Regions from separate parts of the Rouxiella sp. S1S-2 genome, predicted to be linked through region 3. Evidence: predicted binding sites of a transcription regulator. Region 3 holds the regulator's gene; each other region holds the start of a gene.

Region 1 (10,197 bases), 3.7 Mb from region 3:
GAAATTGGCGACGGTAACCTGAATCTGGTGTTCAAAATTCGCGATACCAACGGCGTCAGCAGGGTGATTGTGAAGCAGGCGTTGCCGTATGTGCGCTGCGTGGGAGAGTCCTGGCCGCTCACTATTGACCGGGCTCGCATCGAGGCTGAAACCCTGATTGTTCATGGCCAATATTGCCCACAGTACACGGTTAAAATTATTCATCACGATCCTGAGTTGGCGGTGATGGTTCAGGAAGACCTTTCGGATCATCTGATTTGGCGCGGTGAGCTGGTGCAGGGTAAACACTATCCTCAGGCCGCTAGCCAACTGGGTGAATATCTGGCGCAAACTCTGTTCCATACTTCAGATTTTTATCAGGATGCTCAGCATAAAAAATCGGAAGTTGGTCGCTTCCTTAACCCTGAGCTTTGTCTGATTACTGAGGATTTGTTCTTTACCGATCCTTATATTGAACACGAACGCAATCGCTACGATGCTGCTTTGCAGCCGACGGTTGATGCACTGCGTGCCGATATCCCATTGCGGATAGCGGTGGCGGCCCTCAAGCAGCGTTTTCTCAGTAATGCCGAAGCGCTGCTTCACGGCGACGTTCACAGTGGATCAATCTTTGTGGCCGAAGGCAGCCTGAAAGTCATAGACGCAGAATTTGGTTTCTATGGCCCAATGGGTTTTGATCCCGGTTCTGCGATGGGTAACCTGCTGCTAAATTATTGCGGTTTGCCCGGTCTGGTTGCCACGCGTGAAGCGGCAGACGGCAGGGAACAGCGGCTGCAGGACCTGCGCGACCTGTGGTTAAGCTTCTCGGAACGCTTCCTACAGTTGGCGCGTGATGAAACGCAGGACGTGGCGTTTAAAGTACCGGGATATGCCGAATATTTCCTGAAACAGGTATGGCACGATGCGGTGGGTTACTGCGGCTCGGAGCTTATTCGTCGCACCATCGGTTTCTCTAATATTGCCGACCTTAAAAATATCATCGACGACGACATGCGCCACGAATGCCAGCGTCACGCTGTCAGCCTTGGCCAGTGGTTGATCATTACTGCGCCACAGATTGACGACATTGACGCACTGATTGCGCGAATTCGCCAGAACGGCTGATTATAATATCGCGGCCTTTCGATAAACACAGTTAAAAACGCCGCGAATTTTATCAGGCTGCAAAATACGTCAAATAAGTCATCAGAAAGAAGGGGCGATTGTTCCCCAGACTTGTATAATGCCCGGCTACGAGGTGCCAGCGGGTAACCCCTGTGCAATCCCTCGGTTACCAACCACCCACACGGGAATACAGAATTATGATGAATAACGACGTCTTGCGCAGCGTACGCTACATGCTCGACTTGAGCGAAGGCAGGCTGATTGAGATTTTGGCATCCACCGGAATTACCATTAGCCCGCCGGTGATGTCGCGTTATCTGAAAAAAGAAGACGAAGCGGACTACATGGTTTGCCCTGATGAAGTCATGGCAAACTTCCTTAATGGTCTGATTTTCTTCAAACGCGGTAGGGACGATCGTTTCCCAGCACCAGAAGTTGAAAAGCGCGTCACCAATAACGTGATGTTAAAAAAACTGCGCGTGGCTTTTGAGCTGAAAACTGAAGATTTGCAGGGCATTCTGGCGGCGGCTGATTTTAAGGTTTCTGAAGGCGAGCTGAGTGCTTTCTTCCGTAAAGAAGGCCACAAGAACTACCGTCCGTGCGGCGATCAGGTTCTGCGCTACTTCCTGAAGGGGCTAACCATGCGCGTACGCCCGAAAAAAGGCTGATTATTCACTGAATGTTTTGAGCATATCACCTTGTTACGCCCACAAAAAAACCGCCTGATGGCGGTTTTTTTGTGCTGGTCCAGTAAGCGGCCTTTCCAGCGGGATGATACTTAGCGATTACGCTGTATCGCAAGCACGTTCCAGTAAAGGCAGTCTGTTCTTAATAATATCGACTGTCAAGCGAACCTTAAGTCAAATGGGTGTAGGATGCCTGCGGGCCTTTTCGCCGCCTTAAGCAAGTGGGCATCGGATTTTGAAAAGGATTTCTAACGGCCGTAAATGCAAGCACGTTCCAGTGCTTGTTTCACGGTGGTATCTCCGGTGGTATTCCCGTGAAGCGGTCTGAGCAAGGACCGCACAATGAAACGATACCTCGGTATTGTTCTTATTGTATTGGCTGTCGTGTTGAGTGCCGGGAAGGGGAGTTGGAATATTTCCAATAACTCTCTCAAAGTGATCATCACTACCACCAACAAGTAAGCTAAATAGCCACCCAATTGGGTGGCTATTTTTTTAGGCCGCTTCAGTATGTCGAGTGGCGGCTTTTTCGGTTGCTGGTTTTTGCTGCGCGAGTTGGTCAGGTTCAAATTCGTCAACGTTGATTGAACGCAGGCGACTCTCTTCGGCTCTGGCCAGAATGCGGGCATCGTCGGCGCTTAAGTGTCCAGCGTCCATGCCCATCTGGGCCAGCTTGTCCAGGCGGGTAAACGACAGTTTTTTACCCATCGCCTCACACAGTCTTTTGTGCACCGGCTCGGCGGCAATAATGTCGGCCAATGCCTCCTCAAGTTGACCTACCGGATTATGCTCGCTTGGCGTCAGATACTGACCGCGCGCAATGCGGCTTCGTGTGGCAGATGGCACCTGAAGAATGCGAGCCAATTGATGGTCGAGCTGGTCGGAAGGGGCGCGATGCACGCGGCCAATCGGGAAAATCACCATGGTCAACAGCCCAGCAATAAAGCCGTTAGGGAAGTTGCGAAGAAGGTCGGTAATCGCCGTTTCAGCCTGATTCAGACAGTCCTGCACGCCCCAATGTACCAGCGGCAGATCAGCCTCATTACGACCTTCCTCGTCATAGCGTTTCAGCGTTGCGGTGGCAAGATAAAGCTGGCTGAGAATATCACCCAATCGTGCCGAAATTCGCTCACGGCGTTTAAGGCTGCCACCCAGCACGCCCATAGACACGTCAGACAGCAGTGCCAGGTTGGCACTCAGGCGGTTGATATGCTGATAGTAGCGGCGCGTTACGTCATTCACCGGCGCACGGCTGGTGCGTCCGTGCGTCAGGCCGAGCCACAGACTGCGCACTTTATTGGTGCCAACGTGGCCGAGGTGACCAAACAGCGCACGGTCAAAGGCGTGCAAGTCTTTCGCCTCCGCAGCGGCCATTTCTTTCAATACATAAGGGTGACAGCGAATCGCCCCCTGACCGAAGATAATCATGCTGCGGGTCAAAATATTTGCCCCCTCAACGGTAATCGCGATCGGTGCACCCTGATAGGAACGGGCAACAAAGTTGCTTTTCCCCAGCATAATGCCTTTACCGCCGGTGATATCCATCGCATCCATGACGGCGCGCTGGCCGCGATGGGTACAGTGATATTTCACGATAGCCGACAGCACCGCCGGTTTTTCACCGAGCATAATTCCGTTAGTAATAAGCGTAGCGGCCGCGTCCATCACATAGGCGTTACCCGCAATGCGCGCCAGCGGCTCTTCAATCCCTTCCATTTTACCGATCGGCAGTTTGAACTGACGGCGAATATAGGCATAAGCACCGGTCGCAACCGCCAGCGATTTCAGGCTGCCAGTGGCGTTAGAAGGCAGGGTAATACCGCGGCCCACCGACAAACATTCAACCAGCATGCGCCAACCTTGACCGGCCATTTTGGGTCCGCCAATGATGTAGTCGATAGGCACGAAAATATCGTTGCCGCGCGTGGGTCCGTTCTGGAACGGAATGTTGAGCGGGAAATGGCGATGGCCAATTTCAACACCCTGAGTGTCGGTCGGGATCAGTGCACAGGTAATGCCGAGCTCTTCTACATCGCCCAGCAGATGGTCTGGATCTTTCAACTTGAAGGCCAAACCCAGCACCGTAGCGATAGGAGCGAGAGTAATGTAGCGTTTATTCCAGGTCAGCTTCATGCCCAGAACCTGTTTACCCTGCCAGTCACCCATGCACACCACGCCAACGTCGGGAATGGCACCGGCATCTGAACCCGCCTCCGGGCTAGTGAGTGCAAAGCAAGGGATCTCAAGTCCTTTGGCCAGGCGCGGCAAGTAGTGATCTTTCTGCTCGTCGGTGCCGTAGTGCTGTAGCAGTTCGCCCGGGCCGAGTGAGTTTGGCACGCCGACAGTGATGGCTAAAATACCTGAGACACCGGCCAGTTTTTGCAGCACTCGCGCCTGAGCATAGGCCGAGAATTCGAGGCCGCCGTACTCTTTTTTGATAATCATCGCAAAGAAACGGTGCTCTTTCAGGTAAGCCCACAGCTCCGGCGGCAGGTCGGCCAGTTCATGAGTTATCTGGAAGTCATCGGCCATGCGGCAGGCTTCTTCAACCGGACCGTCGATAAAGCGCTGCTCTTCTTCGGTCAGCGTTTGCTGAGGATAATCTTGCAGCTTTTTCCAGTCCGGGGTACCGCTGAACAAATCGCCTTCCCACCAGGTGGTACCGGCTTCAATCGCCTCTTTTTCAGTGCGCGACATGCTGGGCATCACTTTGCGGAAGGTGCGCAGTGCCGGGCCGGAAAACAGCGAGCGGCGCAGAGGAAGGAGATTGAGCGGCAGCAAAATGATGGCCATAGGCAGCAGCACCCACGGCGTCCACAGGCCAATTACGGCCATTGCCGCGGTATAAACCAGCAAAACAACGCTGCTCGGCAGCAGGCTGACGCGGTGATAAAACAGCACACCAATAAGAACCAGTAGGATAACAACGCTAAGAACTATCATAGTAAAACTCCTGAGTTGTAGGAGGTCTGACCTGTTGGGTTGATACTATGGTTTTAGTCCAAGCTAAAGGCTTTATCAACGCGTTTACATCTTAATTACAACTCACGTCACAAACTGGCAGCATGAAGTCGGAAAAGCGTAAACTATCGTCGTGAAGATGGCGGGAAGTCTTCTCGCTTTTTCGGCTTTCCGCTACACTGCACAGCAAAACAATTCTATGCGCGGTTAATCCGTTGCAAGAGAAACGCTAAGAGGCTGCCATGTACCTGGATATTATCCGCACTGAACTTAACGAAGCTGCTGAAGTACTGAATAAATTCATCAGTGACGAAAACAATATTGCGTCTATTCAACGTGCCGCAAAACTGATTGCCGACTCGTTCAAAGCCGGTGGCAAAGTATTGTCATGCGGTAATGGCGGTTCCCACTGCGACGCCATGCACTTCGCTGAAGAGCTAACCGGCCGCTACCGCGACAACCGTCCAGGCTACCCGGCCATTGCCATTTCAGACGTTAGTCACATCTCCTGCGTCAGCAACGATTTTGGCTACGAGTACATTTTCTCCCGTTATTTAGAAGCCGTTGGCCAGAAAGGTGACGTGCTGCTGGGTATTTCAACCTCAGGTAACTCCGGCAATGTTATTAAAGCGCTGGAAACCGCCAAGGCCAAAGGCATGAAAGTCATTACCTTGACCGGTAAAGACGGCGGTAAAATGGCATCGCTGGATGCAGACGTTGAAATTCGCGTGCCACATTTTGGTTATGCTGATCGAGTGCAAGAAATTCACATCAAAATCATCCACATCCTGATATTGTTAATAGAAAAAGAGATGGCTGAATAACGACTATCGTTGTTGCCTGTGAAGATTAAGGAGATTGGCAATGTGCGAACTGCTCGGGATGAGTGCAAATGTGCCTACGGACATTTGCTTCAGTTTTACCGGGTTGGTGCAACGTGGGGGGCTAACAGGCCCGCATAAAGATGGCTGGGGTATTACCTTTTATGAGGGTAATGGCTGCCGCACCTTTAAAGATCCCCGGCCCAGCTTTAACTCGCCCATTGCCCGTTTGGTGCAGGAATACCCGATTAAATCCCTTGCGGTTATCTCGCATATTCGCCAGGCGAATCGGGGGGAAGTGGCGCTGGAAAACACCCATCCCTTTACCCGTGAGCTGTGGGGCCGTAACTGGACCTATGCGCACAACGGGCAACTGCGAGGCTATCGTCAGCTTGATACCGGTACGCTGCGCCCCATCGGACAAACCGACAGTGAATACGCCTTCTGCTGGCTGCTGCACAAGCTGACCGAACGTTATCCGCGCACACCGCGCAGCTGGCCTTCTGTATTTCGCTATATTGCGTCATTGGCTGACGAGCTTCGCAAGAAAGGGGTGTTTAACATGCTGCTGTCGGATGGGCGTTTTGTGATGGCCTACTGCTCGACTAACCTTTACTGGATAACGCGTCGTGCGCCGTTTGGGAAAGCGACCTTGTTGGATCAGGATGTGGAAATTGATTTTCAGCAGCAGACGACGCCTGACGATGTTGTGACGGTCATTGCAACCCAACCGCTGACAGGCAATGAAACCTGGAACAAAATTGCTCCAGGCGAGTTTGCATTATTTCACTGTGGCGAACGCCAGCTGTGAAGCCGGTGGTGTCAGAGTCTGTGTCTGATTAACGACATAACCGCCGTTGACCACTGAAACGCTCGGCGGCTGGTGGTACTTTTGGAAGTACGCATAGCCGGGCTGCAGCTGGCGCCAGAAATTAATATAGTAGGAGTTTCTGTTTAACTGCATGTTGGCGTCAGTCATCCGGAAAGGATAGATGCTGATTTCAACGTTGCGCTGGCCGTTGTTGAAGGCTGCCTGAACGTAATTAAAAATAACGTTCATATAGGCATCGGTCATGGCGTAGCAACCGATAGATAAACAGTTACCGTGGATCATCAGGTATTTACCTGAATATCCCTGCGCACGATCGTAATCATTTGGGAAACCAATATTAATGGCGCGATAAAACTTGCTGTCAGGCTTCAAATGATGAATATCGATGTTATAAAAACCTTCCGGGCTTTTAAAATCGCCTTCACGACGTTTGTTACCTAATCCACCCGAGAAGTCGCAAATACGATAAGCGCCAACCAGCTGGAATTTATCTTCAACTTTGGCATAGAGTTCGAGAGTGCGCTCTTGCTTAAATATCTGAATATAAACAGGGGAACCTAATAATTGCTGTTGAACACCCGTTTCTACAGGAGCCTGTTCGCTGGCGACAGCGGTGCTCACGCTAAAAAAGGGAAAACTAAAAAGCATCGCAAGCAGCAGCGCGATTCTGACCATTCTTAATCCTGCATTATTTACAACTCTATTATTTTTTATCCGCTGACTTAGCGTCGCGGACCGCCACTGATATTCAATATCTTGAACGCAGCCATATTAATACTGATTAAATTTTTATCAATGGTTTGAAATGTAATTTATTTCGCGATTGAGATAAAAAAAGCCTTTATTTGCAGGTTTTTACAAAAGTCCCGCCAATTAAGCCAAATTTTAGATCAACAGCGCGCATTTACGGTGCTTGAGATTTAGAAACCTAACTGTATACTTATACAGTTATCGAGAGGTGAAGGGGAGGATTATGCGCAAGATCATACACGTCGATATGGACTGCTTTTATGCAGCTGTAGAAATGCGCGACGATCCTTCCCTGCGCGATATTCCGTTGGCAATTGGTGGCAGCAAAGACCGGCGCGGCGTAATAAGCACCGCTAACTATCCGGCGCGACGCTATGGTGTTCACAGCGCCATGTCCACCGCCATGGCGTTAAAGCTTTGCCCGCACCTTAAAGTGATTCCCGGCAGGGGCGAGGCCTATAAGGAAGCATCGCTGCATATTCGCGAAATTTTTGCCCGCTACACCGCGCTGATCGAACCTCTTTCTTTGGATGAAGCCTACCTCGACGTGACTCACAGTACGCACTGCAGTGGATCGGCGACGTTAATGGCCAGTGAAATTCGCCAGGCTATTTTCGACGAGCTTAACCTCACGGCGTCGGCCGGTATTGCGCCTATCAAGTTTCTCGCCAAAATTGCCTCAGACCTTAATAAACCTAACGGCCAGTTTGTCATAACTCCTGATAAGGTGGATGAATTCCTGCTGGATTTGCCGTTGGCCAAGATCCCAGGCGTAGGGAAAGTCACGGCCCGCAAGCTGGAAGAAAACGGTTTAATCACCTGTGGTGACGTGCAACGCTATGATTTGTCGCTGTTGCTGAAAAGATTCGGAAAATTTGGGCGGGTATTGTGGGAGCGCTGTCAGGGTATTGATGAACGCGAAATCTCATCGGAACGATTGCGCAAGTCAGTAGGCGTTGAGCGCACGCTGGCGGAGGATATTCACGATTGGGAAAGTTGTGTTGAGCTGATTGAACGCCTGTATCCCGAGCTTGAAACCCGATTAACGCGTGTCAGCCCGGACTTACGCATTGCCCGGCAGGGCGTAAAGCTCAAGTTTCATGATTTTCAGCAAACTACGCAAGAGCACGTTTGGCCGGTATTAAATAAAGCCGATTTACTTAAAGTCGCGCAAGAAGCCTGGGAGTCGCGTCGCGGAGGGCGAGGTGTAAGGCTGGTTGGGCTGCACGTCACTTTGCAGGATCCACAGTTAGAACGGCAGCTGTTGCTGCCGTGGGAATAATATCTGTATCTTTCAAACGACAGAGGCGTTGGCTGCCTTCTCTCACCCCAGTCACTGACTCGTGTAAGCTCTTGGGGCATCGTTCAGTTGCCGCCTTCCTGTCGTTCGAAATCCACCGGATATTTACTGAGCATTAACCGCGTTCTGGAATGGCTTTCAGTAATGCGGTCAGCAGCTGCCAGTAAAGGTCAACGCTGCCGATGTGCACCTGCTCATCCGGGGAGTGAGGCCCGGTGATGGTCGGTCCGATTGAGACCATATCCATGTCAGGATAAGGCTTCTTGAACAAACCACATTCCAGACCCGCGTGGATCACCATAATGTTTGGCGTTTTGTTAAACAGACCTTCATAAATCTCACGAACCTGCGCCATTACCGGTGAAGTTGGATCAGGTTTCCAGCCAGGGTACCCGCCTTTTGGTGTCGTTTTAGCGCCCGCCAGCTGGCCCACAGAGGTCAGCATGCTAACCACATAGTCTTTACCGCTGTCGATCAGGGAGCGGACCAGGCAGACGATTTCAGCCTCGCTTTCGGTCATGGTCACAACGCCTACGTTCAGCGAGGTTTCAACCACGCCTTTTACGTCGTCGCTCATGCGAATAACGCCGTTCGGCGTTGCGTTTAGCAGGCCCAGAAAACGGCTCTGGCTGTCTTTGTTCAACGCTTTGGCATCGCTGTTCAGCGCTTCTATCACCAGCTTGATGTTTTTCTCAACGGCGGCCAGTTCGAACTGAACGGTAGCCTGGAAAGCATCCGCGGCGGCCTTAAATGCTTCAACTTTATCAGCAGGTATAGCCAACTGAGCAACAGCTTCACGTGGAATCGCGTTGCGCAGGGTGCCACCGGTCAAGTCCAGCAGGCGAACATCCAGCGTTTGTGCATGTTCGCACAGGAAACGCGCCAGCAGTTTGTTGGCATTGCCCAAGCCTAAATGAATTTCAGCGCCAGAGTGACCGCCTTTCAGGCCTTTCAGCGTCAGTTTTAGCGTGGTGAAGCCCACCGGAACTGCTTCGCGCTGGAGCGGCAAAGTGGTAATAAAGTCGCCTCCACCGGCACAGCCCATGTAAATTTCGCCCTCGGTTTCCGAGTCGGTGTTGATCAGGATTTCGGCCTGCAGCCAGTTAGGCTGCAGACCAAATGCGCCGTCCATACCGGCTTCTTCGGTCATGGTCAGCAGCACTTCTAGCGGGCCGTGCTCAACGCTTTTATCCGCCAGTACCGCCAGCGCAGACGCCATACCGATACCGTTATCGGAACCTAACGTGGTGCCACGGGCTTTCACCCAGCCGTTATCAACGTAAGGCAAAATAGGGTCTTTAAGGAAGTCATGCACCGTGTCGTTGTTTTTTTGCGGAACCATGTCCAGATGGGCTTGCAGCACGACAGGTTTACGGTTTTCCATTCCGGCAGTCGCGGGTTTGCGAAGCAAAATGTTGCCAACCTGGTCGCGTTCGGCGTGAAGGCCTTGCTCGGCGGCCCAGTCTAGAACGTGTTTAGCCAATTCTTCTTCATGATAAGAAGGGTGCGGAATTGAACAAATTTTGGCAAAAATATCCCACAGAGGTTGTGGTGAAAGCTGAGACAGTTCAGACACTGTAAGTCTCCCGGTTGGTAGGTCGAAAAAAGTTGACGAGATGGTGGACAGAATATCACTTTCTCCCGCACTGTGCGCGTCAGGCAAAGATGACAATCCGCTAAACGTGGCCTTTCTGTGCGGGATAAGCGCTGGTTTTTAACCGCAGGACTCACTATAATCTCGCG
Region 2 (10,197 bases), 1.1 Mb from region 3:
GGCGATCGTCTGAAAATGCTGGTGTTCGGACAAGATCCGGCCGTTGAGGTATTGACCGAAGCGATCAAAATGAGCCGCGCCGGTTTGAGTCAGGATCGTAAGCCTGTTGGCTCGTTCCTGTTTGCAGGACCGACCGGTGTGGGTAAAACCGAGGTTACCGTTCAGCTGGCCAAAGCGCTGGATATCGAACTGCTGCGTTTCGATATGTCGGAATACATGGAGCGTCACACCGTAAGCCGTCTGATCGGTGCACCTCCAGGCTATGTTGGATTCGATCAGGGCGGGTTGCTGACCGATGCGGTTATCAAGCATCCTCACTCCGTGGTGCTGCTCGATGAAATCGAGAAAGCGCACCCGGACGTCTTCAACCTGCTGCTGCAGGTGATGGACAACGGCACGCTGACCGATAACAACGGCCGCAAAGCCGACTTCCGTAACGTGATATTGGTGATGACCACCAACGCCGGCGTGCGGGAAACGGAGCGTAAATCAATCGGTATCATCCATCAGGACAACAGCCCTGACGCCATGGAAGAAATCAAGAAAGTGTTTACGCCTGAGTTCCGTAACCGTCTCGACAATGTGATTTGGTTTAATCACCTGTCGCGTGAAGTGATCCAGCAGGTTGTCGATAAGTTTATCGTCGAACTGCAGGCGCAGCTGGACGCTAAAGGCGTTTCGCTTGAAGTGAGTGAAGAAGCGCGCGACTGGCTGTCGGTGAAAGGCTATGACCGCGCAATGGGGGCTCGCCCAATGACGCGTACCGTTCAGGAAAATCTGAAGAAACCGCTGGCTAACGAGCTGCTGTTTGGCTCATTGGTTGATGGGGGCTCAGTATCGGTCGCGCTTGATAAAGCCGCTGACAAACTGACCTATCACTTTATGAGTGCGCAGAAACTGAAAGAAGAGGGCGCAGTGCACTAAGCATCTGCATCCTGAATTAAAATAAAAAAAGGCGATGGAAACATCGCCTTTTTTACATCCATTATCTGAACAATCGACAACGCCTGCTGTTCAGATACTGGATGGCGGATACCACAAAACGCCCTAGCCTGCATTCGTTGCCAAATGCGGGAAGAGCGAAATGGGTAACCTCAGGTATCGCGGGATAAATCAGCGATGAGTGAGCCTATCAGCGGCTACGGAAGACAATGCGGCCTTTGCTCAGGTCGTACGGGGTCAGCTCTACAGTGACTTTGTCGCCCGTCAGGATGCGGATATAGTTCTTACGCATTTTACCGGAGATGTGTGCGGTTACCACGTGTCCGTTTTCTAATTCAACGCGGAACATAGTGTTTGGCAACGTATCCAATACGGTGCCCTGCATTTCAATGTTGTCTTCTTTGGCCATCGAGTCCTCTAGGTGTTACTACCATAGTTTTTAACCGGCAAGATAATGCCGAAAAACCCACATTATGTAAAGAAGTGTTGGCGTATACCGCACCCATTCCCTATTCCTTCAGGAGGGATGGTAAATCAACGTCATGTGGGGGTAAGTCTTGTGGCAACCAGCATTCTGGCGGCAACGTGCGTTGCGAAAGCCGGGATAACTGCTGCAAAAATTGGCGTCGGGGGATCTCTTTCGCACCCAGCGACGCAGTGTGAGGGTTGAGGACCTGACAGTCAATCAGTTCTCCCCCATTAGCGGTAAAATATTGGCAAAAAGTCATTGTCGCGCATTTAGAAGCATTTAAACTGCGGCTGAACATTGACTCCCCGCAAAACAGGCCACCAACCGCTACGCCGTACATACCCCCCACCAGCCGGTCACCTGACCAGACTTCGATAGAGTGCGCATGGCCCTGCTGATGCAGTTGCAAATATCCCTGTTTTACCTGCGGCCCTATCCAGGTGCCTTCACTGCGCGCTTCGGCGCAGGCGGAGATAACCTGCTCAAAGGCGCGATTAAGCGTATAACGGTAGTCTGACTGGCGCATAAAGCGGCGCAGGCTGCGGCTGAGGTGTTTTTCGGCCGGAACCAGCACTGCACGCGGGTCGGGAGACCACCATAGGATGGCCTCACCCGGGTCAAACCACGGGAAAATACCGCTGTAATAGGCCGAGAGCAGGCGAGCCGGGCTTAAATCGCCGCCTACCGCCAGCAGACCGTTCGGCTGAAGTAACGCCGTTTCCGGTCGTGGAAAGTTCACCGAGTTAGCTAAAAGCTGCATCAGACGCATAGTATCCTCGTTACACAAAAGCCGTAGATGACGTTATCTGACCCGCATTCATCACGCAAACGCGGTCCATCTTTTCGAGGCCGGTCAGGCGGTGGGTAATCATGAGCAGCGTTTTATTTTTACAATGCGTATCGAGCAGCGTAAGGATGTGGCGTTCCGTTTCGGCGTCCAGGCCTTCCGTAGGCTCATCAAGGATCCACAGCGGTGCATCGTGAAGCAGGGCGCGCGCCAGGCCTAATCTGCGCTGTTCTCCGCCGGAGAGCTGGCGACCACCTTCTCCCAGCCAGGCATTCAGGCCCTGATTTTCCAGAAGGCTATCGAGCTCAACCTGGCGCAGCGCCGTGGCAAGTTGCTCATCACTGCTTTCAGGGGCAGCAAGCAGCAGATTATCACGCAGCGTGCTGTTAAAGACGTGCACGCGCTGACTCAGAACGGTCACCATGCTGCGCAGCGTTGATTCTTGATATTCTGCTAACGAAACGCCATTAAGGAGGATACAGCCCTGCTGAGGGTCCCAGGCACGTGTGAGTAATTGCGCTAGCGTCGATTTTCCGCAGCCGGTTTTGCCCAGTAACGCAATGTGTTCCCCTGCGTTTATCTCGAGATTGACCGCTTTCAGCACGGGGAGCGGCTGCTGTGGATAGGCGAAACTCACTGCCTGAACAGAAACGTTAGCGAGAGAATGCTTAACGCCGCCGCTTGCCGGGAAGGTGACGGAGGGCCGTTGGCTGATAATTTGTGTGACGCGGTTTGCAGAAGCCATGACCTGTCCAAAATGCTGGAATGCGCCTGCGACCGGCCCCAGCGCTTCGAACGCTGCCAGCGGAGTAAAGACAAAAAGTGCCAGCAGTGCGCCCGGTGCGGGAAGAGAGCCGACACCTCCCGACGCAAGCCATAGCATCAGGCAGAGTGTTAACCCTGAGGCGGCAATCATCAGCGCCTGCGAAAGTCCTGAGAGCTTTGCCTGCTGTTGCTGACGACCAAGCCAGCGCTTTTCGATATCATCAAGCCGTTGACGGCGCTGTTGTTCAGCCCCAAAAATCACCAGTTCCGACTGACTTTGCAACCAACCCCCAAGCTGGGTGCGGTATTCTCCTCGCAACTGCGTGAGTCCACGGCCAATAGGCTGCCCAGCGCGGTAAAAAATAATAGGCAGCAGCAGCAGTAACGCCAGCATTATCCCGCCAAGGATGAGGGCAAGCCCTACGTCCAGAAAACTGAGCCCGAGAGTGACCACAATAATCACTGCCAGCGCGGCGATTAATGGTGAGATAACGCGCAGATAAAGGTGGTCAAGCGTGTCAACATCGGCAACCAATCGGTTGAGCAATTCGGCTTTTTGAAAACGGGCAAGGCCGCCTGGAGATAGCGGCAGCAGTTTACTGAAGGTAAACACGCGAAGATGGGCCAGTACCCTGAAAGTGGCATCATGACTGACAACCCGCTCGGCGTAGCGGCCAGCCGTGCGGAAAATAGCGGCGCCGCGAACGCCCGCAGCGGGCAGCATGTAGTTAAACGTGTACAGACCCGCCAGGCCTGCCAGCGATGAGGCGGCAAGAAACCAGCCAGAGAGAGTCAGCAAGCCAATACTCGCTAACAGCGTGACAATGGCCAGCAAAATGCCCAGCCCCATGCGCACCCATTGACGACGATAAAGTGCCAAATAAGGCAGCAGAATTTTCATAGCGGCAGCTCCCGCGTGCGCTGTGCCAGCAGTCTGGCAAAGTGCCCCGACTGTTCGCTCAGCTGTTGATAGGTGCCTTTTTCAACCAGCAACCCTTTGTCCATAACCCAGACTTCGTCGAACTGCGCCGTGTCCTCAAGCCGATGAGTGACCAGCAGGGTAGTTTGTTTTTTTGCCGCTTGATTAAGTGCGCGCATGACACTTCCCTCGCTTTCAGCATCGAGGCTGGCGACGGGCTCATCAAGCAACAACAGCGAACAGGGGGAGAGCAGGGCACGGGCTACAGCCACTCGCTGTGCCTGCCCGACGGAAAGTCGCGCCGCATCTTCGCCAATCAACGTATCAACGCCTTCTGGCAATAGCACTAAAAACTCACTGACGTCGGCCTGCTCGATAACCTCGTTAAGGCGTTGTGCGTTGGCGTCTGGCTGGGCAAGCAGAATATTTTGTCGCAGGGTGGGTTCGGGTAAATGCGGGTTTTGGCCCACCCAGCTAATTTGCTGACGCCATTCGGTGGGGACTATTTCGCGCAGTTCTTGACCACTAACGGCTAACTGGCCCTGATAGGGCATAAATCCGAGCAGTGCATTAAGCAGTGAACTCTTACCGGCGCCACTCAGCCCAACGATCGCCACGCTGCGTCCTGCGGAAAGGTTGAAGTCCAACGGACCGGCGAGGTGCGCGCCCTGAGGCGATAAAATATGCAAATCTTTCGCCGTAAGCGAAATCGGCCCCGATGCGTTCCAATGCGCGTTTCCCGCTGTGGGGTGTTCTGCTTCAGCAGTCAAAAATTCCAGCAGACTTTCAGCAGCGCCGACAGCTTGCGCCTTGGCATGATAGAAAACGCCTAAATCGCGCAGCGGCTGGAAAAATTCCGGCGCAAGAATAAGCACCAGGAAGCCTGCAAACAGCGTCACCGGTGTGCCGTAATGGCCGAAATTGAGTTCACCGAGGTAGGAGAAGCCGAAGTAAACCGCGACGACTGCAATCGAAATAGACGCAAAGAATTCCAGTACCGCAGAAGAGAGAAAGGCGAGGCGCAGAACTTCCATGGTGCGTGCGCGGAAGTTTTCTGTAGAGCTTTTGATTTGATTTATCTCTGCTTCGGCACGGTAAAACAGTCGCAGTGTGTCGAGTCCGCGCAGGCTGTCGAGGAACTGTCCGCTTAGGCGAGCCAAGGCCTGAAAATTGCGACGGTTGGCGTCGGCGGCGCCCATGCCAACCAGTGCCATGAAAATCGGGATCAGTGGCGCAGTGGCGAGCAGAATAAGCCCTGCCGCCCAGTTAATGGGAAAAATACTGACCAAAATCAACAGCGGTACAATGCCCGCCAGAGAAATCTGTGGCAAATAACGAGCATAATAATCTTGCATGTCTTCAATTTGCTCGAGGATAAGCGTCGCCCAACTGCCCGCGGGTTTGCCCTGTATCCACGCCGGCCCCAGTACTTGCAGCCTGTCGAGCACCAGCCGACGAATTTCTTCGCGAATAATTCGGCCACAGATAAAACCTACTTGTTCACGCAGCCAGGTGATCACGGCACGCAGGATAAACGTCAATGCCAAAAACAAGAAGCTTTGCCAGAGGGTCTCGCGCGGGGTGTGAACGACGATAAGACTGTGCAGTAGCCCGGCCAGCAACCAGGCCTGGGCAAGAATGAGAAGACCCGATAGCAGGCCCAACATCATGGAAAGACGAGTCCACCGCTTGGCTCTGGCACTTTGTTGTTTAAGCCAGCGGAGTAATTCTTGTTGCCGTGTTTTGTTCATCCCGGGGAATCCAAATGCAGTGCGTGCATGATTCAAAAAAAGCACCATTGGGGGCGCAATTGTCCATTGTTTTCCATGTCAGCCGGAAAGCCCGCACATTATATAGGGTCTTGCTGGCGCTGAACACACCCGACTTTTACAAAAAACGACCGGCTTTACAAACAAAAAAGGCGACCCTGAGGTCGCCTTGGGAATTCGCATCCCATTTTTACGCCAAACTTGCAGCGTTATTCAAAATGAGCCTGCGCCAGACCGTCAAGATAACGTTCTGCGTCCAGCGCGGCCATACAGCCGGTGCCCGCTGAAGTGATGGCTTGACGATAGATATGGTCCATTACGTCGCCGGCTGCGAATACGCCAGGAATACTGGTTTGCGTCGCGTTGCCTTGGATCCCTGACTGGACTTTGATGTAGCCATTCTCGAGTTCCAGCTGTCCGTCGAAAATTCCGGTGTTAGGACTGTGACCGATAGCGATAAACATACCGGCAACGTCCAGCTTTTTCAGCTCGTCGTTGTGAACGTCACGCAGGTTTGCACCGGTTACGCCCATTTCGTCGCCCAATACTTCATCCAGCGTCTGATTAGTGTGCAGCACAATATTGCCGTTAGTGGCTTTCTCGTTCAGACGATCAATCAGGATTTTTTCGGCGCGGAAGTTTTCGCGACGGTGAATCAAATGAACCTCGGACGCGATGTTGGCCAGGTACAGCGCTTCTTCAACGGCAGTATTCCCGCCGCCCACTACCGCGACTTTCTGATTGCGGTAGAAGAAGCCGTCGCAGGTTGCACAGGCAGAAACGCCGCGGCCTTTAAAGGCTTCTTCCGAAGGCAAACCTAAATAGCGAGCTGAGGCACCTGTGGCAATAATTAGCGCATCACAGGTATATTCTTCGCTGTCACCAAACAGGCGGAAGGGGCGAGTTTGCAGATCGACGCGGTTAATATGGTCAAAAATGATTTCCGTATTAAATTTGGTCGCGTGTTCATGCATACGCTCCATCAGGCCCGGTCCAGTTAAGCCTTCAGGGTCTCCCGGCCAGTTTTCCACTTCAGTGGTGGTGGTCAATTGACCGCCTTTTTCGATTCCGGTAATTAAAACCGGATTGAGGTTTGCGCGTGCAGCATAGACTGCCGCGGTATAACCCGCAGGGCCAGAGCCTAAAATCAATAACTTACTATGTTTTACCGTACCCATATGGAATTCATCTCCGTGATGGCGAACTACTTGATAACCGAGATTGTAGGGAAAACTGAGCCGTAAAAAAAGCATACTCAGATGTTGTTAGCGATTTGTCTGATAGTTTTTACCCGCGATCATAGGTAAAAATGATTTTTGTGTTTTTACTTTTGTTATTGTTCAATCGCAAAAGATAGCTAAAAAGGATGTTGACGGATTTCAATCCGGCATGTTCTTCTGATTTTGCTTCTTTTACTTTGACAATCCGCTGTGCATTTGCGAAAACATCTAGGGAAGAAGAAATTAAACGCCAGCTGGTGTCTCAAAATTATGCAATGTGATGCTGCTTCACCCGTAATGGGTATTGCATTGTTCGTTTTTAAGACAGTCAGCGCGCATGAATCAGGATTTTTTTATCCTGATGAGTCATTTAGCGTTATTCCTTTTTCGGCTTCACTGAAAAAAATTCGTTTTCTTCTGACAGGGGCAAGACGTCTTAAGGTGAGTCGCAATAACCTATAAAAACAGGTCTTCGCTTAGGATAAACCCTCAACATTGAAGTTGGTTAGGGTATGGCAAGTGCAGGGAAGGACATCAGAGAGATAATAATAATGGTAGATAACAAGAAACGTCCGGGAAAAGATCTCGACCGTATTGACCGTAACATTCTTAATGAGCTGCAAAAGGATGGCCGGATCTCTAACGTCGAGCTTTCCAAACGCGTAGGTTTGTCTCCTACGCCATGTCTGGAGCGCGTTCGTCGTTTAGAACGTCAGAATTTCATTCATGGCTACACTGCGTTGCTTAATCCTCACTATCTGGATGCTTCGTTGTTGGTGTTCGTTGAGATTACCCTCAACCGTGGTGCACCGGATGTGTTTGAGCAATTCAATGCGGCAGTACAAAAACTAGAAGATATTCAGGAGTGTCACTTGGTTTCCGGGGACTTCGACTACTTGTTGAAAACCCGTGTACCGGATATGTCTGCTTACCGTAAACTGCTTGGCGAAACGCTTCTTCGTTTACCAGGCGTTAACGACACCCGTACCTATGTGGTAATGGAAGAAGTGAAACAGACTAACCGCCTGGTAATTAAAACCCGGTAAGTAAAAGGTACAGGTGCAAAACCTAATTAATTTAGCTACACTCCTGTGTATTCATACAGCCCTGGCGCCGAGGCGGTCTCTCGGCGCTATCGCTATTTCAGTTCACAGGAACCTGGAGAGCCTTTCTTGAGCCAGGAATATACAGAAGATAAAGACGTTACCTTGAAAAAACTCAGCAGTAGCCGCCGTATTCTGGAGGCTGTGCTGGTTGTGGTAGCGGTGTTTGCCATCTATCTCATGGCAGCATTGATAAGTTTCAATCCGTCCGACCCAAGCTGGTCTCAAACCTCTTGGCACGGTCCTATCCATAATTTGGGGGGCGGTGTCGGAGCCTGGATGGCCGATACGCTATTCTTCATTTTTGGCGTGTTGGCGTATGCCATTCCACCTATCATGCTTTGCTTGTGCTGGGCCTCTTTCCGCCAGCGGGACAATCAGGACTATATTGACTATTTTACGCTCTCCCTGCGTTTGATAGGTACGCTTGCACTGGTTCTGACCTCATGTGGTCTGGCCGCGCTCAATATTGACGATCTGTATTACTTTGCCTCAGGCGGAGTGATCGGCAGTTTGCTGGGTACCGCCATGACGCCGTGGTTTAACAACGTAGGTGCCACCCTGGTGCTGCTGTGCGTTTGGGCTGCAGGTCTTACGCTGTTTACCGGTTGGTCGTGGCTGACTATTGCCGAGAAAATCGGCGGAACGGTGCTGGGCGTTACCACTTTTATGACCAACCGGTCGCGTCGCGACGATGATTACGACTATGAGTATGACAGTCGTGATGAGCATGATGATACCTTGCTCAAAAACCATCATGACGAGGAAGAAGAGGAAGCCCATTCACCCGCTTCTCCCACACAGGTTGCTACTGCGGCAACGGTGGCGGTTTCTGCGACGGCAATCGCCGATGACGATGATGTTCTTTTCTCAGCGCCTTCTGTTAATGAAACCACCACGCCACAGGCTGCTGCCGCGTTAAACGCTGTTCCGGCAGTTTCAAGCGAGGCCCCTGTAAGCCCTGTTTCCGTGGTAAATGCCGCGGTGCAACCGCCTGCTCAGCCGCAGTCCGCGCCACTGGTTCAGCCTGCAGCATCGGCCCCGCAGCCTGAGATGCCGCCGTTGTACAGTTTTGAGATTCCTGAAGAAACACCGGCGCCAAGAACCGTTCAAGCGAATGCCTCACCTCAGTCTCGCCGCTATGACGAGCCTCAGCTTGGTAATTGGAATCAGGTCGCCGAGCCGCAGCATGAACGTTCACCGTTTGATTTCAGCTCGACGCCTGAGGTAGGTAGCGTTGCGGCAACGGCTGCACTGGCAACCGGCTTGGCACAGGCAGGAAAATCGGCTGCATCTGAAGCGGGCAATATGTTTATGCCGGCATTTAGCGCAGTGAGTGACGAAAATCCGCAAATCAAGAAAGGCTTTGGCCCAGAATTACCGCGTCCAAATCCTGTAAAATTGCCGACTCGGCGTGAGCTAGCATCCTACGGCATTAAACTGCCGTCGCAGCGCATTGCTGAACAGCAAGAGCAGGAAGCTGCACGCCAGCAGGCACAGGCCGCGCAAATTCCGCAGCCGCAAACATCTTCTGTTGAAGATGAAGAGGCCATGCAGGAGGCGGCGCTGAGGCAGGCGTGGGTCGACCAGCAGAATCAGCGCTATGGGCAAGAGGATGAACCGAGCGAAGACGATGAAGATGCACTGTTGCAAGCTCAACTGCGTCAGCAGTTTGCTGCCCGTGAGCAATCGCGCTATCAGTCCGAACCCGAGCAGGCGGAGTCGCAGCCTTATCAGGAGACGCATACTCGTCAGCAAGCGCCTCAGTATCAGGAAACGCCTCGTGTCAATCCTGTTTCAAGCCAAAATATCAGCACGCATGACGCATTTAACTTCTCGCCGATGGCCGACTTGGTTGACGATACGCCGGTTGAACCGCTATTTACACTTCCACCGCACGTGGAAGAGTCGGTACAGCCCGTTTCTTACAGCCAGAACGCGGCTTCTGCAGCTGCTGAGCCACCGCGGCCTGTAGAACCACCAAAACCGGTTATGGACAGTTTGATCCATCCGGCATTAATGCGTAATGAGCAGCCAGTCAGTAGACCAACTACGCCATTGCCAAGCCTCGATTTGCTGACGTCGGCGCCGGCTACGGAAGAACCTGTCGACATGTTTGCACTCGAGCAAACTGCGCAGCTAATCGAAGCGCGACTGAATGATTATCGTATCAAGGCAGAGGTTGTCGATAAGCTGCCGGGGCCGGTAATCACCCGTTTTGAA
Region 3 (10,197 bases):
TTGGTCTGTCGATTGCCCTGTCAGTGGGTTTCGAAAACTTCGAACAGCTGCTGAGCGGCGCGCATGCGATGGACAAACACTTCGCCGAAACGCCTGCTGAGAAAAACCTGCCAATTATTCTGGCACTGATCGGTATCTGGTATAACGATTTCTACGGCACAGAAACCGAAGCAATTCTGCCCTACGATCAGTACATGCATCGTTTTGCTGCCTATTTCCAACAGGGAAATATGGAGTCCAACGGCAAATACGTTGACCGCAACGGCGATGCCGTTGACTACCAGACTGGCCCAATCATCTGGGGCGAGCCGGGCACCAACGGACAGCACGCGTTTTATCAGCTGATTCACCAGGGCACCAAAATCGTCCCTTGTGATTTCATCGCACCGGCGGTAAGCCACAATGCGTTAAGCGATCATCACGCCAAACTGCTGTCTAACTTCTTCGCGCAAACCGAGGCGCTGGCCTTTGGTAAATCGCTGGACGTGGTTGAGGAAGAGTTTGCGGCGCAAGGCAAAAAACCTGAAGACGTTAAACACGTGGCACCTTTCAAAGTGTTTGAAGGCAACCGCCCAACTAACTCCATCCTGCTGCGTGAGATCACCCCGTTTAGCCTGGGTGCACTGATTGCGCTGTATGAGCACAAAATCTTTACTCAGGGCGCTATCCTCAATATCTATACCTTCGACCAATGGGGCGTAGAATTAGGCAAGCAGCTGGCAAACCGCATTCTGCCTGAACTTGAAGGCAGTGAGAACGTGACCGGCCACGACAGTTCTACCAATGGTTTAATCAACCGCTTTAAAAACTGGCGTGCCTGAGAACGTTTCCCTGGCAATAACGTGTGATTTGCCGGGTTAATGGTTCGCAGCGTGAAGGGCTAACTGCTTGTCAGTTGGCCCTTTTTATTTTGAAAGAAGCGATAACCAAAAAAGCGATTACGGCAAAAACATCCGCCTTTACCCGTTTGAACGCTGTGGTATTCTTCTGCCATTCAACATCAAAAGTGGGATCTACATCACATGGCAGGATCTAAAAAGGCAACGATGATTGCAGTCGTCATGCAGCGAATTTTAAACGTTTTTTTATTGGGGCTGGCAGCCATTCTGATGCTGTTCCTGGGGCGAGAAACGTATCATCTGGCTCTGGTATTGTTCGTTAATAACGACGAATCTTCGTCTTATATGCTGATTGAAGGCATCGTTATTTACTTCCTGTACTTTGAGTTTATTGCCCTGATAGTTAAGTACTTTGCGTCGGGATACCATTTCCCTTTGCGTTACTTCGTCTATATCGCGATTACAGCGATTATTCGCTTTATTATCGTCGATCATAAAAGTCCGATTGATACCCTCCTGTATACCGCCGCGATTTTAGTGCTGGTCTTTACCCTTTATTTGGCTAACGGTGAACGCCTGAAACGTGAGTAAATGTTCTCCCCGGCGGGATTACCGCCGGGGGAATCTGCGCTAGAATGCCAGCCTTAATTTCTTTTTTGGTAGAGATTTCTACCCAATCGGAGTGCGCTAATGTCTGAGTCTTATGTTCCCTTTCCGGATGCTATCCATTGGTTTGAATTCTCTTCCGACGTTCCTCCCGCGGTCGTAGACTGGCTGCTGGAAATGGGGTCGATGACGCGTCGTTTTGAACAGCACTGTTCCACCGTCAGCGTAACCCCGCAGAAAGAGTGTTTCATTGAACACCACCAGTTAAGCAAAGAAGAGGCCGAGCAACTGCCGATGAGTGAGCGCTACTGGCTGCGCGAAATCGTACTATTCGGTGACGATGTACCCTGGCTGCTGGGCCGCACGGTCATTCCACTCGAAACGCTGACCGGAGACGATCAGGCGCTGGTGGACTTGGGAACCTTGCCGCTTGGGCGCTATTTGTTTAGCGGCAATCATCTGAGCCGTGACTACATTCATCTGGGCCAGCAGGCCAAATGCTGGGCTCGGCGCTCTCGTTTAAGGCTTTCAGACAAGCCGCTGCTACTGACCGAAATTTTCTTGCCCGCTTCGCCAGTTTACGACAGTCGCGACGATGCGGTAAAACTAACGACAAAAAAGTAACGCTGTAAGGGAGAAGATCAAGTTGATGGGGACTGTGATGCAGGGACAATGGCGTGATTATTGTCGACTGATGCGAATTGATAAGCCGATTGGTTCGCTGCTTTTAATGTGGCCGACGCTTTGGGCGCTGTGGTTGGCCAGCGGCGGGATGCCGCCGCTCAAGATTCTGATTGTCTTCGTTCTGGGCGTATTTTTCATGCGCGCAGCGGGCTGCGTAATCAATGATTATGCCGATAGAAAGGTTGACGGACATGTGAAGCGTACCGCTGGCCGCCCTTTACCGAGTGGGGCAATCACCAGCAGACAGGCCAAGATGCTTTTTGGCGCGCTGGTTCTGCTGTCATTCTGCCTGGTGCTTTTGCTCAACGGAAAAACCATCCTGCTGTCACTGGGCGGGCTGGCACTGGCGTGGATCTATCCGTTTGTAAAGCGCGTGAGTAACCTGCCTCAGGTGGTGCTGGGGGCGGCGTTTGGTTGGGCCATCCCGATGGCTTATATGGCCGTGAGTGAGGCAGTACCGCTGAGCTGCTGGCTACTGTTTTTGGCTAATATTTGCTGGACTGTCGCCTACGATACGCAGTACGCGATGGTCGACAGGGACGATGACCTGAGGATTGGCGTGAAATCTACCGCGATTCTTTTTGGTCGCTACGACAATCTGATTAACGGACTTTTGCAGTTGGCAATGCTGGCATTAATGGCGACGGTGGGTCATCTGAATCAGCTTGGCGCACCGTTTTATTGGTCGCTGCTGCTTGCCGCCTGCCTGTTTGTGCATCAGCAGAAAATCACCGCCAAGCGCCAGCGCGAGCAGTGTTTTCAGGCTTTTCGCAATAACAATTACGTCGGCATGGTGATGTTTATCGGCATCTTGCTGAGCTACTCAATGGCCGGCGGCTAGTCAGACTTTTAAAAAGAAAAACCCCGGTTCGCGTTGAGGCGACCGGGGTTTTTTTGTGCCATACCGTGACGACGCGAATCTAAAATCGCTTAGTGGTCGGTATCTCTAACGTCGATTTTAGCTTCGGCCGGAGGCTCGGTCGCCACCGGTAATTCAGAAGGCATGCCTGCGCTTTCAATCGTCAGTCGAATGTCTGGCGTAATCAAGTCACTGAGAATGGTATAGATTTCACGGGTATGCTCCGCAATAGCATCACCAATATCATTGATATAGCCTTCATCGCGCAGCGTGCCGACCAGCGTAGTAAATACCGCCTTGTCGAAAAACTCCGGTGCGTTAATGCCGTGCAGCACCGACAGACGCTGGGCCATAATACGGCTCTCTTTTTCCAGCGCGCCACGGCTGATGCTTGGATTATTGCTCAGCAGCGACAGGGTTATCGCATAGCGTTGCAACGTTTCACGAACGCCTGCCGCCAATAGCTGGAGAGGTCTGTTGCGCAAAGGATTTAGCGTAAGCTGATCACCCTCGACGACGATCAGTCCCTGACGAGCCAATTCGGCGCTGAGCACTTCAAGCAGCTGCGGCAGCTGCTCTTTGCCATAGTGCATGAACAGCTCGGCTTTTATCATCGGATAAATCAGCGCCACCTGACGCAGAAGCTCGGACTTACTCACCTCTCGGTGGTGCATCACAATACTTGCTATCAGCGAAGGCATCACCAAAAGGTGATGAATATTGTTGCGATAGTAGGTCATCAGCACCGCCTGCTCGCGCGGCAGAATGATGATATCGCCAATATTGTCCTTCTCAACCTGGAACTTGTTCATGTTCAGTGCGTGATCAAGCAGCCGATCTGCGGTAAGTTCCGGCACGGTCGAGTCAGCGGTGTAAGGCACATTACGCAAAAGCTGCAGATAGCAGTCAAGCTGTTCAATCAGCTGCTCGCGGGTCAATGAGCGCTGACGGGACGCCAGCAGCGCCGTACAGCACAGGTTCATGGCATTGGCAGCCGCCGAATTGTTGATTCGAACCATTATTTTGTCGGCAATATCCTGCACCGTCGGTGTAAGCCAGCTTGGGCGATGTGCTTCGATAGGGTCTATCGCGTCGCGCCACTGGGGAACGTTCTGGTTAAGATAAGGCGTCAAATGCAGCGGCTCGCCAAAGTTGACATAGCCCTGACCTAGGTTGCGCAACTTACGCAAGCCGTTGATCATCTGTATAAAGCTTTCTTTCTCTTTGGTGGCTCCGCGCAGTTCTTTCGCATAGGTGCCGACTTCCATCACGTGTTCGTAGCCAATATAAATCGGTACCAGCGTAATAGGACGCGAACCGCCGCGCAGCATAGCCTGAATGGTCATCGCCAAGGTGCCGGTTTTAGGTTCGAGCAGACGACCGGTGCGTGAGCGACCCCCTTCAACGAAGTACTCGACGGAATAGCCGCGGCTAAACAGTTCACCCAAGTACTCACGGAAAACCGTGGCGTAAAGTTTATTCCCTTTGAAGGTACGACGAATAAAGAACGCACCCAGACGGCGGAAGATAGGTCCGGCCGGCCAGAAGTTCAGGTTGATACCCGCCGCAATGTGCGGAGGAACCAGCCCTTGGTGATAAAGCACGTAAGAGAGCAGAAGGTAGTCCATGTGACTGCGGTGGCAGGGCACATAAACGATTTCCTGACCGTCTTGGGCAAGCTGGCGCACGCGCTCGGCGTTATTAACGTTGATACCTTTATAGAGACGGTTCCAGGTCCAGCTCAAGACGCGGTCAGACAGGCGCACGGCTTCATAATTGAAGTCGGCAGCAATCTCTTCCATCAGGGCGATCGCGTTTTGCTGCGCCTTGTCGTGCGAAATCTTTTTGGTACGCGCTTCATCTTCAACTGCTTTCTCAATGGCCTTAGAGGCTAAAAGCTTGTTAAACAGGTCCTGACGAACCGGCAGTCGCGGCCCTACGGCGGCCAAACGCTGGCGCGAGAAGTGCATACGTGCAACCCGAGCAAGCTTATGGGCAATGATTTTATCCGTGCCATGCTGAGTGGCCATATCGCGCAGCGATACCGTGTTCGAAAAACGCACAAAACTGTCGCGACCGAGCCAGAGCACGGCAAAGAATTTTTGTACGCCGTTCAACACGCGAAGATGCGGCGTGTCCTGACCTTCGCGGCCCGGCGCACGACCAAACATAACCGAGACCGGCAGCATTTGAATATCCAGATTAGGGTTATTGCGATGCAGGTCGAGATAGTCGTGGAAAAGTTTTACCGACTCTTGTTTAGGCTGATAATAGGAAAATACGCGCGGTCCTTCACCAATAAAAACGTGGCTTGGCAGGTGTACGCCGTCTATTTCTAGCGGAATAAGAGGATCGGGCAAGTTCTGCGCCAGGCATTGAACCCGCAGAGTAAGGAGATCGGCCTTAGAGTTATAAGGCAAAACATACAGAATTGGGCGAGTTGGATCTAAACGCAACTCCGTCACCGGATCTGTAGGGATGACCTTGCTTCTTACCAGCAATTTTAGCGGTAAATTCAATAGGGTATAATAAAGTCTACGCCATCCTGACATAAAAAACGTAAAGCCTCTTGTTAGCAATTCGCCGCAAGGATACCAGAAACCCGGTATGAGATCTGTGGTGATAGGACAACGGATTCAGGCTAAAATGCCCCAAAATCACTTTAAGACGCAAAATAATGTCAAATCAAGTTACGGGATTGACCCGAATCTACAAGGCCGCAGGTTACTCCTTAAAGGGATTAACCGCGGCCTGGAAAAACGAAGCTGCATTTCGTCAGGAAGCCATTGTCGTGGTGCCTGCCATCTTACTGTCATTTTACCTGGATGTGAGCAGCATCGAGCGTATTTTAATGATTGGTTCACTGATTTTAGTCTTGGTTGCTGAATTATTAAACAGTGCAGTAGAAGCCGCCATCGACCGCATAGGACCGGAATTTCACACGCTTTCTGGCCGCGCCAAAGACATGGGGTCGGCCGCCGTTCTCATTACCATTGTTTTTGCCATTTTCACTTGGGCAACTATCCTGGTGCCGCGCTGGCTCTGAATGTTTTAAATATTCTTAATGTCTGTTTTTGTTCACTCTTAGGTTTTAATTCACCCATTACCTGTATATACTCACAGCTGGACTGTATAAACAACCAGGGGGCGGAATGAAAGCACTAACGACCAGACAACAAGAGGTCTATGACCTTATTCGCGATCATATCTCGACCACCGGTATGCCGCCAACTCGTGCCGAGATTGCCACACGTCTGGGGTTCCGTTCACCTAACGCGGCAGAAGAGCATCTTAAGGCGCTGGCGCGCAAGGGCGTAATCGAGATTATATCCGGCGCTTCTCGCGGTATTCGCCTGCTGATGGAAGAAGAAGAAGGCCTGCCGCTGATTGGCCGCGTAGCCGCCGGTGAGCCGTTATTGGCGACCCAGCACATTGAAGCGCATTATCAGGTTGATCCTGCCATGTTCAAACCCAACGCCGACTTCCTGCTGCGCGTAAGCGGTATGTCGATGCGCGATATTGGCATCCTCGACGGTGATCTCCTGGCGGTTCATAAAACGCAGGACGTTCGCAACGGTCAGGTAGTTGTTGCGCGCATCGATGACGAAGTCACGGTCAAGCGTCTTAAGCGACAGGGTAATACTGTACAGCTGCTTCCCGAAAACAGTGAGTTTGAACCGATTGTGGTCGACCTGCGTCAGCAGAGCTTCAGCATTGAAGGCCTTGCGGTCGGTGTTATTCGCAATGGTGACTGGATCTAACACCCGCAGTCAGAATCTTGCCGTTCGTTCGGCACATGTTCCCTGCCAGCAAACGCCAGTCGTTTGTCCATCGCCCCTTAACTGGGGCGATATTGTTTTTGTCCCGAATCGTTATCTCAGCCTGGGTTTTTAGCCATTATGCGATCGCTTTTCAGCTTGCCTACACTCAAAAAAACCTTCTTCAGCCCAGCCGATAAGGCCCTGTGGCTTCTCGCGCTGCCGATGATCTTCTCAAACATTACCGTGCCTTTATTGGGTCTGGTAGACACCGCCGTCATAGGCCATCTCGATAGCCCTGATTATCTTGGCGGCGTTGCGGTGGGCTCAATGGTCACCAGCTTCCTGTTTATGTTGCTGCTGTTTTTGCGCATGAGCACGACGGGACTGACAGCGCAGGCATTGGGAGCAAAAGATAACGTCCTGTTGGCGCGGGCTTTCGTCCAGCCGTTTATGTTGGCCTTGATTGCCGGTGTGCTGATTTTTCTGTTCCGCCAGCCGTTAATCTCATTGGCCCTAAGCATTGTCGGCGGCAGTCATGCCGTCTTGAATCAGGCCGAGATTTTCCTTTCTATTCGCTGGTACAGCGCACCGGCTTCACTGGCAAATCTGGTGATATTAGGGTGGTTATTGGGCATTCAATACGTCAGAGCGCCGGTGATTATGCTGATCGCTGGAAATCTGCTTAACGTCGTGCTCGACCTGTGGCTGGTGATGGGGCTTGGGTGGAATGTTAAAGGCGCCGCCGTGGCGACCGCCTGTTCAGAATATGCCACCTTGGCACTTGGACTATGGTTGGTTTCAATTGTAATGAGAAGGCGGGGGATCAATTTTAGCCTCTTAAAACAGTCTTGGCGGGGAAATCTGCGCCAGCTGATTACGCTTAATCGTGACATCATGCTGCGCTCGCTGCTGCTTCAACTGTGTTTTGCTTCTTTGACCATCATCGGTGCGCGCTTAGGCAGTGAGATTGTTGCGGTAAATGCCGTATTAATGAATCTGCTGACCTTCACCGCCTTTGCTTTAGACGGCTTCGCCTATGCGGTAGAGGCTCATTCGGGTGAGGCATTTGGTGCCAAAGATAAAAGCCGGCTTTTGCATGTTTGGCATGCCGCTTGCCGTCAGGCAGGACTCGTGGCGCTAATCTTTGCCGTCGTTTATGCACTGGCCGGTGAACAGATTGTTAACTTACTGACCTCTTTACCCGAGCTTCGGGCGCAGGCAGACCGCTATTTAAATTGGCAAATCATTTTACCTCTGGTCGGCGTGTGGTGTTATTTACTCGACGGCATGTTTATCGGTGCTACTCGCGGACGTGAAATGCGCAACAGTATGGCGATCGCCGCGCTCGGCTATGCTCTGTCGCTGCTGGCGTTGCCCGTTTTGGGTAATCACGCGCTGTGGTTGGCGGTGGCGGTATTTTTATCCCTAAGGGGGCTGGCCTTAGGATGGATTTGGCGTCGCCATTGGCGTTATGACAGTTGGTTTTAAATTCTTTAGATTAATCCTAGTTATACGCTTTATTACTGCTTTAACCTGAATTATTGAAATCCTCGACTACAATTAGAACTGTTGATAAGCATTTATCAAATGCAGTCAAACCTAAGCTATACAGGAGAGTTGATGATGAATAAGGACCAAGCAGACGGTAACTGGAAGCAGTTCAAAGGCAAAGTGAAAGAAAAATGGGGTAAGTTGACCGATGATGACCTGACCGTCGTTGAAGGTAAGCGCGATCAGCTTGTCGGCAAGATTCAGGAAAGATATGGATATCAGAAAGAAGAGGCTGAAAAGGAAGTTAAGTCCTGGGAATCAGACCATAAATACCACTGGTAGAAGGTGATTCTCCCCGAATCTGCATCCTGAGCATTAAGCTGCTCCTACCCAAGACGCTTTTCAGGATGCAGGGTACAAGGACGTACCCAACCCATTGACTTAAAGTATAAACCCGCCCAAACCAATTCAACGCATCTAAAAATTTTCTCGTCTTGTTGATGACTCATTCATCTGATTGAGTAAATCTCAGGTATCCCGCAATCAGTGAACCGCCTTTGGAATCGGCGGGATGACTTCTGCCGTTCAATACGGGTACTTCAGCGAAATCAAACGGTGAAACGCCTTCGAGGCAGGCTACGTTAATGCCGTATTGCGTAGGATTGGACCGACGTTGATGGTGGGTGTAAATGCCGCAAATTGAGCAAAAGTAGTGTTTGGCCGTTTTGGTATTGAAGCTGTACTCGGTCAGTTTTTCCTGCCCTTGAGTGAAACTAATATCTTTCAGGTCTGCCGACACCGCAACAGCTCCGCGCATGCGGCAAAGCGAGCAATCGCAGCGTCTGATGGTGTTAAACCCGTCGGTAAGTTTGACGTTAAACTTTACAGCGCCACAGTGACAACTGGCCTTGAAGATATCTCGCATCACTTTTCCTCGACTTAATTACACGCATTTTTATCGCTTTTTAACTGCAATGCTGTGGTCATGTTCGCAGTGGTCGTGGCTTTCACAGGATTCAATGACTGAGCAATCGGAGCACAGTCCGTGAGCTTCAACCACGGAGTGACGCAGCACAAAACCCGAGTCTTTAGCCAGCTTGCTTAGACGTTCTTCGATGCCGTCGGTAGTTTTTTCGGTAACAAAACCGCAGCGATCGCAGATAAACAAGGCAGACGTGTGGCTTGGTTCCTCAAAGTGGTGGCAGACAACATAGCTGTTTGCCGACTCAACCCGATGAATAAAGCCTTGTTCCAAAAGGAAATCGAGAGCGCGATAAACCGTTGGGGGCTTGGCCTGCGGCTCCGTTTTACGCAACAGGTCCAGCAGATCATAGGCGCTGATGGCCCCCGGTTGTTGCGTCATTAAGCGCAATACTTCGAGCCGCTGCGGGGTAAGCCGTACGCTACGTTGCTGACAAAGATGCTCAGCCTGAGTGAGAATATTTTCCGTAGTGGTTGGGTTCATCGCGACGTCTCTGCATAAAAAGAGTGCTGATTTTATCATGCTTCTGTCTATTCGCCGAGACCTGACCCGCAGTTACTTAGTTCTGAACCCGTACCAGCCAATCGTGCTGTTAACAGTATGAGATCATGTCGGTGAAGTTTTTCTGCCTCCGCCACAGCATTGGCGCGTCAGCACGCCCCCTCGCAACTATGGTATAGTGAGCAATACTTCCGCTAATTCCTGTATCCGAGTGCACCCTGTTATTGTGTGCAGCATGGTGTACTGAGAAAGCATCAATTAGCCTAAATAGATAAAAATGCACGAAAATACAGAAATGAACACCTTACTGAATCGCGGTGATACCGCCGTCACGGCGCAAAAATACAGTGCGCAGCGTTTTTCTATTGCACCTATGCTGGACTGGACCGATCGCCACTGCCGCCACTTTCATCGCACGATGAGCGGCGAAGCGCTGCTGTATACCGAAATGGTCACCACCGGCGCTATTATTCA

Evidence for each region. The regulator LexA, encoded in region 3, represses DNA repair genes until DNA is damaged. The targets are predictions, from matches to a motif close to TNCTGTATGTACATACAGNA.
Region 1: the regulator LexA is predicted to act here: its motif matches at 7,335-7,354, upstream of dinB (DNA polymerase IV).
Region 2: the regulator LexA is predicted to act here: its motif matches at 7,959-7,978, upstream of GA565_RS18050 (DNA translocase FtsK 4TM domain-containing protein).

Annotation. Positions count from the first base shown of each region.
Region 1 covers NZ_WFKL01000001.1:1,319,127-1,329,323, forward strand. The annotation lists gene mtnK (S-methyl-5-thioribose kinase) at 1-1,104, shown strand, start outside; gene GA565_RS06140 (DUF1456 family protein) at 1,302-1,772, shown strand; gene fadE (acyl-CoA dehydrogenase FadE) at 2,286-4,733, opposite strand; gene lpcA (D-sedoheptulose 7-phosphate isomerase) at 4,994-5,575, shown strand; gene GA565_RS06155 (class II glutamine amidotransferase) at 5,616-6,383, shown strand; gene dpaA (peptidoglycan meso-diaminopimelic acid protein amidase) at 6,354-7,079, opposite strand; gene dinB (DNA polymerase IV) at 7,378-8,436, shown strand; gene pepD (beta-Ala-His dipeptidase) at 8,570-10,030, opposite strand.
Region 2 covers NZ_WFKL01000001.1:3,943,600-3,953,796, reverse strand. The annotation lists gene clpA (ATP-dependent Clp protease ATP-binding subunit ClpA) at 1-924, shown strand, start outside; gene infA (translation initiation factor IF-1) at 1,133-1,351, opposite strand; gene aat (leucyl/phenylalanyl-tRNA--protein transferase) at 1,452-2,180, opposite strand; partial or broken gene cydC (cysteine/glutathione ABC transporter ATP-binding protein/permease CydC) at 2,215-3,864, opposite strand; gene cydD (cysteine/glutathione ABC transporter permease/ATP-binding protein CydD) at 3,861-5,633, opposite strand; gene trxB (thioredoxin-disulfide reductase) at 5,861-6,829, opposite strand; gene lrp (leucine-responsive transcriptional regulator Lrp) at 7,423-7,917, shown strand; gene GA565_RS18050 (DNA translocase FtsK 4TM domain-containing protein) at 8,044-10,197, shown strand, end outside.
Region 3 covers NZ_WFKL01000001.1:5,066,043-5,076,239, reverse strand. The annotation lists gene pgi (glucose-6-phosphate isomerase) at 1-821, shown strand, start outside; gene psiE (phosphate-starvation-inducible protein PsiE) at 1,023-1,430, shown strand; gene ubiC (chorismate lyase) at 1,530-2,069, shown strand; gene ubiA (4-hydroxybenzoate octaprenyltransferase) at 2,107-2,970, shown strand; gene plsB (glycerol-3-phosphate 1-O-acyltransferase PlsB) at 3,060-5,540, opposite strand; gene GA565_RS23215 (diacylglycerol kinase) at 5,666-6,034, shown strand; gene lexA (transcriptional repressor LexA) at 6,141-6,749, shown strand; gene dinF (MATE family efflux transporter DinF) at 6,888-8,237, shown strand; gene GA565_RS23200 (CsbD family protein) at 8,373-8,582, shown strand; gene GA565_RS23195 (GFA family protein) at 8,746-9,165, opposite strand; gene zur (zinc uptake transcriptional repressor Zur) at 9,196-9,705, opposite strand; gene dusA (tRNA dihydrouridine(20/20a) synthase DusA) at 10,019-10,197, shown strand, end outside.